Regions from separate parts of the Salipiger sp. PrR003 genome, predicted to be linked through region 2. Evidence: riboswitches for the same ligand, from Rfam matches in the RefSeq annotation. Region 2 holds a riboswitch; the other holds the start of a gene.
What was found. Region 2 has a riboswitch for thiamine pyrophosphate ahead of thiD (bifunctional hydroxymethylpyrimidine kinase/phosphomethylpyrimidine kinase). Riboswitches for the same ligand answer to the same signal wherever they lie in the genome.

Region 1 (6,278 bases), on a different contig from region 2:
CCCAGCGGGTCGAGAGGGGCAGCGCCCAGGCCAAACAGAGCAGCGTCGAGACCAGCGCCACGGCAAGCGAGTTCCACGCGGCCTCCCACGAGCCCGTGCCAAGCTGCGCCAGCCCGGGCAGGCCGCGCGCGACAACCATCCCGAGCGGCGCCAGTAGGAAAAGCGCGGCGAGGGCGATCCATACGGCATCCATGACGCGGGACAGGCCCGTGCGCCCGTCCCAGCGGGTGACCATCCGGTCGAGCCCCGCCCCGAAGCCGCCGCCGGTGCCGAGCCTCAGGGCCACCAGCCCGGCCGCCAGCGCGAGGCCGAGCTGGATCACCGAGAGCAGCGCCGCCCGGCCGAGGTCGAAGTCGAAGCGCGCCGCCTGGTAGATTGCCAGTTCCACCGTCGTGGCGCGCGGCCCGCCGCCCAGCGTCAGCGCCACGGCAAAGCTCGACAGGCAGATGACGAAGATCACCGCGAAGGCCCCGGGCGCGATGCGTAGCAGCATGGGGGCTTCCAGCGTGCGGAACATGGCCCGGGGCGAGAGGCCCAGCGAAGCGGCAAGCCGGAAGCGCTCGGCGGGGATCGCCAGCCAGCCCTGCAGCAGCAGCCGGGTCGCGAGCGGCAGGTTGAAGAAGACATGCGCCAGCAGCACACCGTGCAGCCCGTAGATGCTGAAGCCCTTCAGGCCGAGCGCCCGCAGGGTGCCGTTGATCAGGCCGTTCTGGCCGAAGACCGCGATCAGCCCCAGCACCCCGACGATGGTCGGCAGGATAAAGGGCGCACCCAGCAGCGAGATCAGCAGCCCGCGCCCCGGGAAGCGCCGCCGGGCCAGCGCGCGGGCGACCGGGATCGCCAGCGCCACCGAGAAGGCAGCCGAGAGCAGCGATTGCCAGAGCGTGAAGCGCAGCGCCTGCCAGTCGCCGGGGCCGAGCGTGCCCCAGCCTCCGGCGCGGGCCAGCACCGCGGCGACCGGGCCGAGCACCAGGGCCAGCACCAGCCCTGCCGCGATCAGCGCGGCGCTTATTGCGAGAGGCCGCGACGCCATGCCTCGATGGCCTCGTCGCGCAGCGCGGCGGCCTCGTCCTCGGAGTAGAACAGCACCTTGCTCGGCAGCTCGAGCTCCTTGAACCCCTCGGGCCACTCATCATGCGGCAGGGCCGCGGGGAAGGACCAGTTGCCGGTGGCGATCATCTGCTGGAAATCGGGGGTCAGGAGGAATTCCATGAACTCTTGCGCCAGCTCGGGTTGGTCGCTGGTGGCCACTTTCGCGGCCAGCTCGACCATGAAGTAGTTGCCCTCGGGGAAGATCAGCGCCTTCTTGCTGTGATCGTCCTCGGCGATGATGTGATAGGCGGGCGAGGTGGTGTAGCTCAGCACCATGTCGGCCTCGCCGTCGGTGAAGAGCCCGTAGCTTTCCGACCATCCCTTGGTGACGGTCAGGATCTTCGGGGCGAACTTGCGCCAGGCGTCCTCGGCCCTATCGCCGTAGATGGATTGCACCCAGAGCGCCATGGCAAGGCCCGAGATCGAGCTGCGCGGGTCCTGAATGACGATCTTCAGATCGTTTGGCGCGTCAAGCAGCGCGTCGAAGCTCTGCGGCGGCTCAGGCAAACGGCTGCTGTCGTAGACGAAGGCCGTCTCGCCGTAGTTGTACGGAAGGAAGGTGTCGTCGGTCCAGTCGATCGGCAGGGTCAGCGGCGAGAGGTCCACGCCATGCGGCGCGAAGAGGCCGCTCTCGCGCGCCCTCTTGGTCACGTCGGTGTTGAGGCCGAAGACCACGTCGGCCTCGGTCCGCTCCCCCTCGAGCAGCAGGCGCGGCAGCAGGTCGCCGGGCTTGAACTGCAGGTCGCAGCCGCAGCGCGCCTCGAACATCTCCTCGATCTTCGGGCCGGGACCCCACTCCGAGACGACGTAGTCGCCGGCGTAGACGGTCAGAACGGGCTCCTGCGCCAGCGCCGTGCTGGCAAAGAGACATCCCGCTGCAAAACTGATGGCCTTCATGGCATCCTCCAAATTTGCGGCGAGAGGGCAAGATGGGCCGAGGGGCGCTGCGCCCGGGGCCGTGACCTTCCCTCCGCCGGTGTTAACCGGGTCAGGTTCAACGGGTTCGCGATTTGCATCTCAGCCGGCGCTTGCGCGGGCGGCACCCCGAGGTAGCGCAAGACCTAGCCGGGGTGGGGGCGTCTGGCAAGGTCATTCGCCTCGGGCCCGGCCATGCGCGACCTCGGGGTGCGGCGAGACAATTCCCTTGAGGCATGGGCCGCTCTGGCCTAACAGACTGGCCTGAACGGCGAGCCCGCGGCGCGGGCTTTCGCAAGCTTGCACCCGGACGGCACGACACAGGAGACCCGACCATGAGCCTCAACACCTTCGGCCATCTCTTCCGCGTGACCACCTGGGGCGAGAGCCACGGACCGGCACTTGGTGCCACGGTGGACGGCTGCCCGCCGGGCGTGCCGATCGACGAGGCGGCGCTGCAGAATTGGCTCGACCTGCGCAAGCCGGGGCAGAACAAGTACACCACCCAGCGGCGCGAGCCCGACGCGGTGAAGATTCTTTCGGGCGTGTTCGAAGGGCAGACCACCGGCACGCCGGTGCAGCTGATGATCGAGAACACCGACCAGCGTTCAAAGGACTATTCCGAGATCGCGGCGAAGTTCCGACCGGGCCATGCCGACATCACCTACTTCCAGAAATACGGCATCCGCGACTATCGCGGCGGCGGCCGCTCCTCGGCGCGCGAGACCGCGGCGCGGGTGGCGGCGGGCGGTCTGGCGCGCGCGGCGCTGGCCGAACTGGCACCGGGGCTGCAGATCACCGGCTACATGGTGCAGATGGGCCCGCAAGCCATCGACCGGTCGCGCTTCGACTGGGAGGAGATCGCCCGCAACCCGTTCTGGTGCCCGGATGCCGAGGCGGCCGAGGGCTGGGCGGACTACCTCGACGGGCTGCGTAAATCCGGGGACAGCGTCGGTGCGGTGATCGAGGTGACGGCGCGCGGCGTGCCGGCCGGGCTGGGTGCGCCGATCTACGGCAAGCTCGACACCGATCTCGCGGCGGCGATGATGTCGATCAACGCGGTGAAGGCGGTGGAAATCGGCGAAGGCATGGCGGCGGCCACGCTGACCGGCACCCTGAACGCCGACGAGATCACCATGGGGCCGGACGGGCCGGTTTACAGCTCGAACCACGCGGGCGGCATTCTTGGCGGGATTTCCACGGGTCAGGACGTGGTGGTGCGCTTCGCGGTGAAGCCGACCTCGTCGATCCTGACCCCGCGCAAGACGGTGACAGAGAGCGGCGAGGAGACGGAGATCGTCACCAAGGGGCGGCATGACCCGTGCGTCGGTATCCGCGCGGTGCCGGTGGGCGAGGCAATGATGGCCTGCGTGATCCTTGATCACCTGTTGCTGCATCGCGGCCAGATCGGCGCGAACCGCGGGCATATCGGCTGAGCCCAGGCGACGACGATCTGGCTTTGTATCCCTGCGGGCGTGACTGCCGCCCCAGCGATGTGACGCAGCCTGGCGAAGGTGCGCCATCACCCCCGCGTCAGCTGCGGCCATTCTGAGGAGCGGCGCCGTGGGCCGGCGCGCGGCACCTCAGAACTCTTCCCAGCTCACGTCATCCCCGGCCCCCGCCCTCGCAGGCGCGGGCGTGGCCGGGCCCACGCTCGGCGGCGCGGGCTCGAAGTTCTCGATCGGCACCGCCAGCGGGGTGACTTCGGAGCTGTCGGAGAGTTCCGCGCCCGAGAAGCGGTTGAGTTGCGACAGCAGACGGTCGGCTTCGCTGTTGAGCTGGTCGCTGGCGGTGCTCGTCTCGCCGACCATGGCGGCGTTCTGCTGGGTGACCTTGTCGAGTTCCGCCACGCCGACGTTGATCTCTTGCAGGCCGGCGGCCTGTTCCTTGGCGGCGGTGGCGATCTCGGCGACAAGTTCGGAGACCTCGCTCACATTGCGCACGATGTCAGAGAGCGCCGTGCCCGTCTGTTCCACGAGTTGACCGCCATCCTTGACCTGTTGCGAGCTATTTGACACCAGCGCCTTGATTTCCCGTGCGGATTCCGACGCGCGTTGTGCCAGGGACCGGACCTCGGAGGCGACCACGGAAAAGCCCTTGCCCGACTCGCCGGCGCGGGCTGCCTCGACCCCGGCGTTGAGCGCCAGGAGGTTGGTTTGGAAGGCAATATCGTCGATGACGCCGATGATCTGGGTGATCTGGTCGGAGGAGGCGGCGATGGAGCCCATGGCCGCGAGTGCCTTCTCCATGACCGCGCCGCCCTCTTCGGCGCGGCGGCGGCCCTCTCCGACGCGGCGGTCGGCGTCCTCGGCGCGGTCGGCGGCGGCGCGGACGCTGGAGGAGAGCTGCTCCAGCGCGGCCGCGGATTCCTCGAGCGTGGCGGCTTGCACCTCGGAGCGGCGCGACATGTCGCGGGACATGTTGGACAGTTCCTTGGAGTTGCGCTGCACCGTATCAGCGGAGGCCCGCAGCGAGCTGACCAAAGTGCCGATTCCCTCGGAGAGCGCGTTGAAATCTTCGCAGAGCTGAACCGCGCTGTGATCGAGGCTGCGCCACTCTTCGGCGTCGAGCCGGTGGCTGGCATCCCCGCGCGAGAGGTTTCCCATAGCGGTGCCGAGGGCCTGGAACAAGCCGAGGCGGCGGTCGTTGGCCGCGCGTTCCTGGGCGCTGCTCTCGTCGGCCTGGAGCAGGCGGCCGCGCAACTCTTCGAGGTTGCGGGCGATAGAGCCGGCCTCGTCGCCGCGCGTCTGACCCTCGATCTCGGCCGCGTAGTCGCCCTGGGCGATGCGCTGGACCGCGCCGGCGGCGGTCTGGAACGGGCGGGCGAGCAGCTTGCCGAAGCCGATGATGCACACGAGCGACAGGGCCACTGCCACAGCATTGGCGCCGACCAGCATGAAGAGCCCGGTGTCCACCGCCTCGGTGGCCTGCTCCTCGGCGCGTTTGGCGAGGAGGTGAAGCTCGGTGCGCATGGCGGAAACTTCCTGCCGCGCCTTGTCGATGGTGGGCAGCAGGACCGAGCTGATGTGGGTGTCGCGTTCGAAGATGGTGAACCCGGGGATCGTCAGCGTGTCGATCTGCGGAACCAGCCCCTTCGCCAAGGAGGCGACCGCCTGGAGCCGGGTCTGGAAATCCGGGCGCCGGGCCTCGGGGGAGGCGGGGTTCATGAAGGCGTCGGCATTATCATCCACCAATGTCTGTATCGACAGAAGGTTGGCGCGGAGCTGGTCGAGCGGTTCGGTGCCGCCATGTTCGTAGTGCAGGATCGCCAGGCCGGAGTGATCGATCTGCGACTGCACGGTGTTCAGAACGGCGTTCTGGCGCCGAAGATCACTGCCGAAATCGAGGCTGTTTGACATGCGCATCTGGATAAAGCCCGAGGCCAGGGCGAGCGCCAGCGTCAGCAGCATGAAGACCGATCCTAGGATCAGCAATTGTACGCGGATGGTGAACCTGCTCATGACCCATTCCTGCTTGAGACATGGCGCTCGGCGCGCCGGACATGTCTTCGCTAGCAGCGCGGGGTAAACAAACCCTTCGTACTGCCGCAGATTGCAGCGAATTCGATCCGTTTCCCGCAGGAGCCCGTCGGAAGTGCAGGCGCCCCCGCAGGGGTCTGCGGAGGCGCCGAGGGTGGCCGGAGCTTGGCAAGCCTGCCGGGGCAGCCCTTACATGTTGCCGCCGAGCAGGGCCGCGTTGCCGCCGGAGGCGGTGGTGTCGATGCAGACGTGGCGTTCGGCGCGGGCATGCCCCTTGTCCGGCGCGCCGGTGATCAGCGTCAGGATCGGCCCCTCGCGCCCGGCCAGCGCCTGACGATAGGCCGCGGCTTCGCTGGCTCCCCCCCACCAAAGCGCCGCCGAGATGCCCTTGAGCGTGGCCAGCACCTGCGGCGCGATCTTGCCATGGGCAGTGACCGCCACGCCGCCGAGGGCGCGGATCGCCTCGGCCTGCGCCGCGGCAGCCTCCGGCCCCGGACCCATGCAGAGCACGGGCTCGCGTGCCAGCGTCATGTATTGGTTGGCCTCGCCGGTTGGACCGGGCAGGTCCTTGCGCTCGGGCTGCGGCGCGCAGCCGGCACTGCGCAGCGCCTCTTCGAGGCGCGCCGGGATCTCGTCGGTGCCCCAGTTCGTGCCCGCCTGCGGCGCCGGGTGGGCGCGGAAGCGGTCGACGTAAAGCGGACCGCCCGCCTTGGGCCCGGTGCCCGAGAGCCCCTCGCCGCCGAAGGGCTGGCTGCCGACGATGGCGCCGATCTGGTTGCGGTTGACGTAGAT
Region 2 (6,278 bases):
GTCGCAAATCCTCGAGATCTTCGAGCTTCGCCGGCTGCTGGAGCCGCGCGCCGCGGCGCTCGCCACCTCCGAGCTGACGGACGCGGATCTGGATGCCCTTGCCGCCGCCGTCGCCCGCTCGGAACGGACGCTGGAAACAGGCGATGTGGAAGCGCTCTATGCCGCTTCGGAAGACATCCGCCGGATCTGGATCATGGGGGTGCCGAACACCGCCCTGCGCGAGACCATCCTGCGATACATCGCACAAATCCAATGCGTCCGCCTCGCGACGCTGCACGACTCGGCCTCGCACCAGACGCTTGTGGATTTCCACCGGCAGATGGTCTCGGCCTTCACCACGCGCAACGGGGCTCAGGTCGAATTGCTGTTCCTGCGCTTCGTCCTCGCGGGCGAAGAAAGCTACCGGCGCCTGCACCCCGTCTCGTGACGGCGCAGGAAAACACCCCGATTTCCCGACTTTTCCGACAGGACTGACTGATGACCAAGGCCCCTGCCCCTGCGATCCGGATCTCCGGCCTCAACAAATGGTACGGCAATTTCCATGTGCTTAAGGATATCAACCTGACGGTTGACCAAGGCGAGCGGATCGTCATCGCCGGCCCGTCCGGCTCCGGAAAATCCACGCTGATCCGCTGCATAAACCGGCTCGAGGCGCACGAGGCGGGCGTCATCACCGTCGAGGGGGTGGAGCTGACCTCCGACACGAAAAACATCAGTCGCATCCGCTCGGAAGTCGGCATGTGCTTCCAGCAGTTCAACCTCTTCCCGCACATGACGATCCTCGAGAACTGCATCCTCGCACCCATGTCCGTGCGCAAGGCCTCGCGCAGCGAGGCGATTGACACCGCGATGCACTACCTTGAGCGCGTGCGCATCGCCGATCAGGCCAACAAGTACCCCGGCCAACTTTCCGGCGGCCAGCAACAACGGGTGGCGATCGCGCGCTCTCTTTGCATGAAGCCCCGGATCATGCTCTTCGACGAACCGACTTCGGCGCTCGACCCCGAGATGATCAAGGAAGTCCTCGACACCATGGTTGGCCTTGCCCAGGACGGCATGACCATGCTCTGCGTCACCCACGAGATGGGCTTCGCGCGGCAGGTCGCGGACCGCGTCATCTTCATGGATCGCGGCCAGATCATCGAAGAGAATGCGCCGGAACCCTTCTTCAGCGCCCCGCAGAACGACCGCACCAAGCTTTTCCTGAGCCAGATCTTCGGCCACTGAGCCGGCGGCGTACTCCGGCGGCCTCCTGACCGGCAGGCAGGAGACGACGGGAAGGCCCGATCGGTGCCTCAGCCCATCGGGCAGCCCCCGGCGACGACGGGCTTCTGCGGCTTGTCGTGAATGGCCTCGCGCACGACCCCGTAGCTCGCGCCCCACGCGTCGGTCATATCGCAGCGCACATCCCAGAGCTCGGGAAAGAATCGGTGCTTGGCGCCCGCTTCCAGCAGCCCCACGGGGCGCCCCTTCAACGATCTTGACCCCAGCCCGATCGACCGGTGGATGAGGAAAAGGTGCATGGCGCGAAACTTCTGGAACAGCTCATCATACTCGACCAGGGCCTCGGCGACGACATAGCTCTCGCCGTGATCGTACTTGGCGTCGTAGACCTCCGCGACGGTCAGCCCCTTGCCATCGAGATAGGTCGCCTTGTAGGCGCTCCACAGATCGTTGGGCATGCGCAGCAGCGTCTGGAAGCCCGGGCTTTCCTGGCCGGATCCGTTGCCAAGCTGCAGGCGGATTTCCTGGTATTCGCGCGGCGACATCGTCTCCAGCACATCGAGCTGCGCCGTCATCAGCCGCATCAGACGGTGAACCCGCCCCATGAGTGTCACGACCCGGTGGGTGTTGCCTTCGTCGAGGTAGGCCATCACGTCGACCAGCGTGTAGGCCATCAGCTTCATCCAAAGCTCTTCGACCTGGTGGACGATCTGGAATTGCAGCTCGTCGGCGTTGCACATCTCGGCCAGCGGTTTCTGGCAATCCAGGAGCTTGGCCACATCCAGATAGACGCCATAGTCCAGCATCTTCGGGGACTCGATCATCTCGTGATACTCGGCGCGGGATTTCATCTGCAGCTCCACTGTTGGATATCCCGACATGTTCCCCTAATCTGGGAAATCATTATTCTCATTCCGCGTATTTTCGGGGAAATTTGGGAACGAATCACCTCACGTTCGCGGATCGGAGAGAACGAATGGATGCCGTCGATCTGAAAATCCTGGGACTCCTCGAAGCAGACGCGCGCCTGTCTTTCGCCGAGCTGTCAGACCGGCTGCAGATGTCGAAAACCCCGGTCTGGAAACGCGTCAAGGCCCTTGAGCTGGCCGGTGCGATCACCGGCTACAAGGCCGTGCTCGACCCAGCGGCCCTGGGATTCGGGCTCGAGGCCAACATCACAGTGACGCTCGATTTCGAAGCTGCGGAAGCATTCGAGCGCGAAGTGACGCGCCATCCCTCGATCTGGCGATGCCACGCCACGACGGGCGACGCCGACTATGCCCTTCATGTCATCGCCCGCGACATGGCCGAGATGGACACTCTCATCCGCTACGAGATCGCGCGCTTTCCCGGAGTCATCCGCACCCGGACCTCCGTGATCACCCGTGCGATCAAGCGCGATCAGAGCCTCGCTGATCTCGCGACACGGCGCCCCGACAAGGGTTAGAAGGCCCGACCGGCAACAACGGTGCGGCGTGGGCGCACCGAGATTGTGCCAGCCGGTTTGACTTCGGTCCGTCGCGTTGCTACCCATTTGCGTACCGTTGGGGTGCCTCGAAAAGGCTGAGAGGCGCGAACGCGCTAACCCATCGAACCTGATCCGGGCAATACCGGCGTAGGGAACGGTCTATAGCTATCGGACGTTTTCCATGCGCGGTGCCCTTGTTTTTGGAGGAGCACCCTTTGGCGCATGTCGCTTTGACCATAGCCGGATCCGACAGCAGCGGCGGCGCGGGCATCCAGGCGGACCTGAAGACCATGTCCGCGCTTGGTGTCTACGGCGCCAGCGTCATCACCGCGGTGACCGCCCAGAACACCTGCGCCGTATCCGCCGTGCACGCCATCCCGCAAGACATCATCGAGGCGCAGATCAGCGCCGTGCTGAGCGATCTCGACGTGCGCGCGGTCAAGATCGGAATGCTGGCGACGCCGGATATCATCGACTGCGTGACCCGCGCTCTCGCGGGATATGGCGGCGCCATCGTGCTCGATCCGGTGATGATCGCAAAGTCCGGAGACGCTCTGCTTGCCCCTGACGCCGTGGCGGCGCTGCGCGAGAAACTTGCCCCCCGTGCGACCCTCGTGACCCCGAACCTGCCCGAGGCCGCCGCGTTGCTGCGTCTGCCCCTCGCCAGCACCGCGGAGGAGATGATCGACCAGGGCAAGGCGCTCTGCGCGGGCGGTGCGCAGGCTGTCCTGATGAAGGGGGGCCACGCCGAGGGCGCGCTCTGCGAGGATATCCTGATCTCGGGCGGCGAAGTTCTGGCCAGCTTCACCGCCCCGCGTCAGCACACCCGCAACACCCATGGCACCGGCTGCACGCTCTCCTCGGCCATCGCTGCCGGTCTTGCGAAGGGGCAGCCTCTCGCGGAGGCCACCGCCGAGGCGCACCGCTACGTCCAGCAGGCGATTGCGGCGGCCGACGGGCTGAATGTCGGTCACGGCCATGGGCCGCTGCACCACTTCCACCATGTCTGGAGCTGAGGCGATGTTCTCGGTCATCGGATCCGGCGTCGCGGGCCTCGCGGTGGCCAGCGAACTCGCCGCGCGCGGTGCCAAGGTCCAGGTGTTCGACCCGGCGGGCCCGCCCGGGCCGCATGGCTGCTCGTGGTGGGCGGGCGGCATGCTGGCGCCATGGTGCGAATATGAAAACGCCGAAGAGCCGGTGCTCCGGCTCGGCCAGCAGGCGATCGGCTGGTGGCAGCAGCGTACCACGGTGGCGCGCTGCGGCACGCTGGTCGTCGCCGGGCGACGCGACCTGCCCGACCTGCGCCGCTTTGCGCGCCGCACCACCGGCTTCCGCGAGGTCGACGCCGAGCTGGCCGAGCTCGAGCCTGACCTGCATGGCTACCCGAAGGGGCTCTTTTTCGAGGACGAGGCGCATCTGAACCCTCGCCAAGCGCTGGCCGACCTTTACGCCGACCTGCAGGCGCGCGGCGTGGCGTTTCACGCGACCGAGGCGCCCGAGGACCTGCAGAATGCCATCGACTGCCGGGGCCTGAGCGCGCGCGACACCCTGCACGACCTGCGCGGAGTGAAGGGCGAGATGCTGGTGATCCGCTGCCCGGACGTGACGCTTTCGCGTCCGGTGCGCCTGCTCCACCCGCGCATCCCGCTCTACATCGTCCCCCGCGGGAGCGGCGTCTACATGCTGGGCGCGACGATGATCGAGAGCGAAGACCGCCGCCGGATCACCGCGCGATCGATGCTCGAGCTGCTCAGCGCCGCCTATGCGCTGAGCCCCGCCTTCGGCGAGGCCGAGGTGCTCGAGATCGGCGTCGACTTGCGCCCCGCCTTTCCCGACAACCTGCCCCGCATCCGCCGGATCGGCGGCCGGATCTACGCCAATGGCCTCTATCGCCACGGCTACCTGCTGGCCCCCGCGCTGGCGCGCGGCGTGGCCGATCTTGCCCTCAGCAACCTTCACACGGAGATGGTCGATGAAGATCGTGATTAACGGCGCGCCCCACGACGTGGCCGCCACGACCCTCGCGGGACTGCTCGAAGAACGCGGTGTCTCCGGGCGGGTCGCCACGGCAGTGAACGAGACCTTCGTCCCGGCCGCTCTGCGCGCCTCGCATCCACTACACGACGGCGACCGCGTCGAAATTCTCGCCCCCATGCAGGGAGGATGACCATGAAACCCTTCTACGGCACCCAATTGCCCAACCCGCTGATGCTGGGCACCGCGCAATACCCAAGCCCCGCGATCCTCGAGCAAGCCTTCCGCGAGAGCGGCGCCGGGGTCGCAACTGTGTCCTTGCGCCGCGAAGGCGCCGAGGGGGCGGGCGCCGCCTTCTGGAAGATGATCCAGGAGCTCGGCGTTCTCATCCTGCCCAACACCGCAGGCTGCCACACCGTCAAGGAAGCGGTGACCACCGCGCATATGGCGCGCGAGGTCTTCGGCACGCGCTGGATCAAGCTTGAACTGATCGGCCACACCGACAGCCTGCAACCCGATGTCTTCCAGCTGGTCGAGGCGGCGAAGATCCTGACCGAGGACGGCTTCCAGGTCTTCCCCTACACCACCGAGGACCTGATCGTCGGTGAGCGCCTGCTGGCCGCGGGCTGCGAGGTGCTGATGCCCTGGGGCGCGCCGATCGGATCAGGACGCGGGCTCAACAACATCTACGCGCTGCGCGCCATGCGGTCGGAATTCCCCGAGGTGCCGCTGGTGATCGATGCCGGAATCGGTCTGCCGAGCCATGCGGCGCAGGCGATGGAGCTGGGCTATGACGGGGTGCTGCTCAACACCGCCGTCGCCCGCGCAGGCGACCCCGTGGCCATGGCCCGCGCCATGATGCGCGCGATCGAGGCGGGACGGCTGGCGCATGAGGCCGACCCAATCGAGGCCCGCGACATGGCCGAAGCCTCGACCCCCGTTATCGGAAAGGCGTTTCTCGCATGAACCTCGACCGCTTCTACCCGATCTTCGATCACTCGGACTGGCTGCGCCGGGTGCTGCCGCTCGGCGTCAAGCTGGTCCAGCTGCGCATCAAGGATCAGCCGCCGGAAACCGTCCGCGCAGAGATCGCCCTGTCGCGCGATCTGTGCCGCGCGCATGGGGCGGTGCTGGTGGTCAATGACTATTGGCAAGAGGCCATCGACCTCGGCTGCGACTGGCTGCACCTCGGGCAGGAGGATCTCGACACCGCAGATCTCGAAGCGATCCGCCGCGCCGGTCTGAAGCTCGGCGTCTCGACCCATGACGACGATGAGCTCGAGCGCGTGCTGGCGATGGATCCCGATTACGTCGCGCTCGGCCCGGTCTACCCGACGATCCTGAAGAAGATGAAATGGCACCAGCAGGGGCTGCCGCGCGTCACCGAGTGGAAGGCCCGGGTGGGTGCGGTGCCGCTGGTGGCCATCGGCGGCATGTCGGTCGAGCGCGCGGGCGGGGTGTTCGAGGCCGGGGCCGACATCGTCTCGGCGGTCACCGACATCACGCTGAACACCGACCCGGAGTCCCGCGTCCGCCAGTGGCTCGAGGCGACCCGATGAGCCGCTACGCCCGCCAGACCATCCTGCCGGAAGTGGGCGAGTCCGGCCGGCGC

Region 1: it holds a riboswitch for thiamine pyrophosphate, as region 2 does, so the genes downstream of both, G0D83_RS20775 (thiamine ABC transporter substrate binding subunit) here and thiD (bifunctional hydroxymethylpyrimidine kinase/phosphomethylpyrimidine kinase) in region 2, are expected to answer to the same signal.

Annotation. Positions count from the first base shown of each region.
Region 1 covers NZ_JAAGOV010000055.1:32,455-38,732, forward strand. Annotated here, with positions in the region: gene G0D83_RS20770 (thiamine/thiamine pyrophosphate ABC transporter permease ThiP) at 1-1,033, opposite strand, end outside; gene G0D83_RS20775 (thiamine ABC transporter substrate binding subunit) at 1,009-1,989, opposite strand; TPP riboswitch at 2,041-2,149, opposite strand; gene aroC (chorismate synthase) at 2,343-3,443, shown strand; gene G0D83_RS20785 (methyl-accepting chemotaxis protein) at 3,591-5,468, opposite strand; gene putA (bifunctional proline dehydrogenase/L-glutamate gamma-semialdehyde dehydrogenase PutA) at 5,676-6,278, opposite strand, start outside.
Region 2 covers NZ_JAAGOV010000027.1:9,700-15,977, forward strand. Annotated here, with positions in the region: gene G0D83_RS04580 (GntR family transcriptional regulator) at 1-427, shown strand, start outside; gene G0D83_RS04585 (amino acid ABC transporter ATP-binding protein) at 478-1,227, shown strand; gene G0D83_RS04590 (tryptophan 2,3-dioxygenase family protein) at 1,296-2,075, opposite strand; gene G0D83_RS04595 (Lrp/AsnC family transcriptional regulator) at 2,201-2,671, shown strand; TPP riboswitch at 2,760-2,863, shown strand; gene thiD (bifunctional hydroxymethylpyrimidine kinase/phosphomethylpyrimidine kinase) at 2,908-3,708, shown strand; gene G0D83_RS04605 (FAD-dependent oxidoreductase) at 3,713-4,681, shown strand; gene thiS (sulfur carrier protein ThiS) at 4,665-4,859, shown strand; gene G0D83_RS04615 (thiazole synthase) at 4,862-5,632, shown strand; gene G0D83_RS04620 (thiamine phosphate synthase) at 5,629-6,225, shown strand; gene G0D83_RS04625 (HesA/MoeB/ThiF family protein) at 6,222-6,278, shown strand, end outside.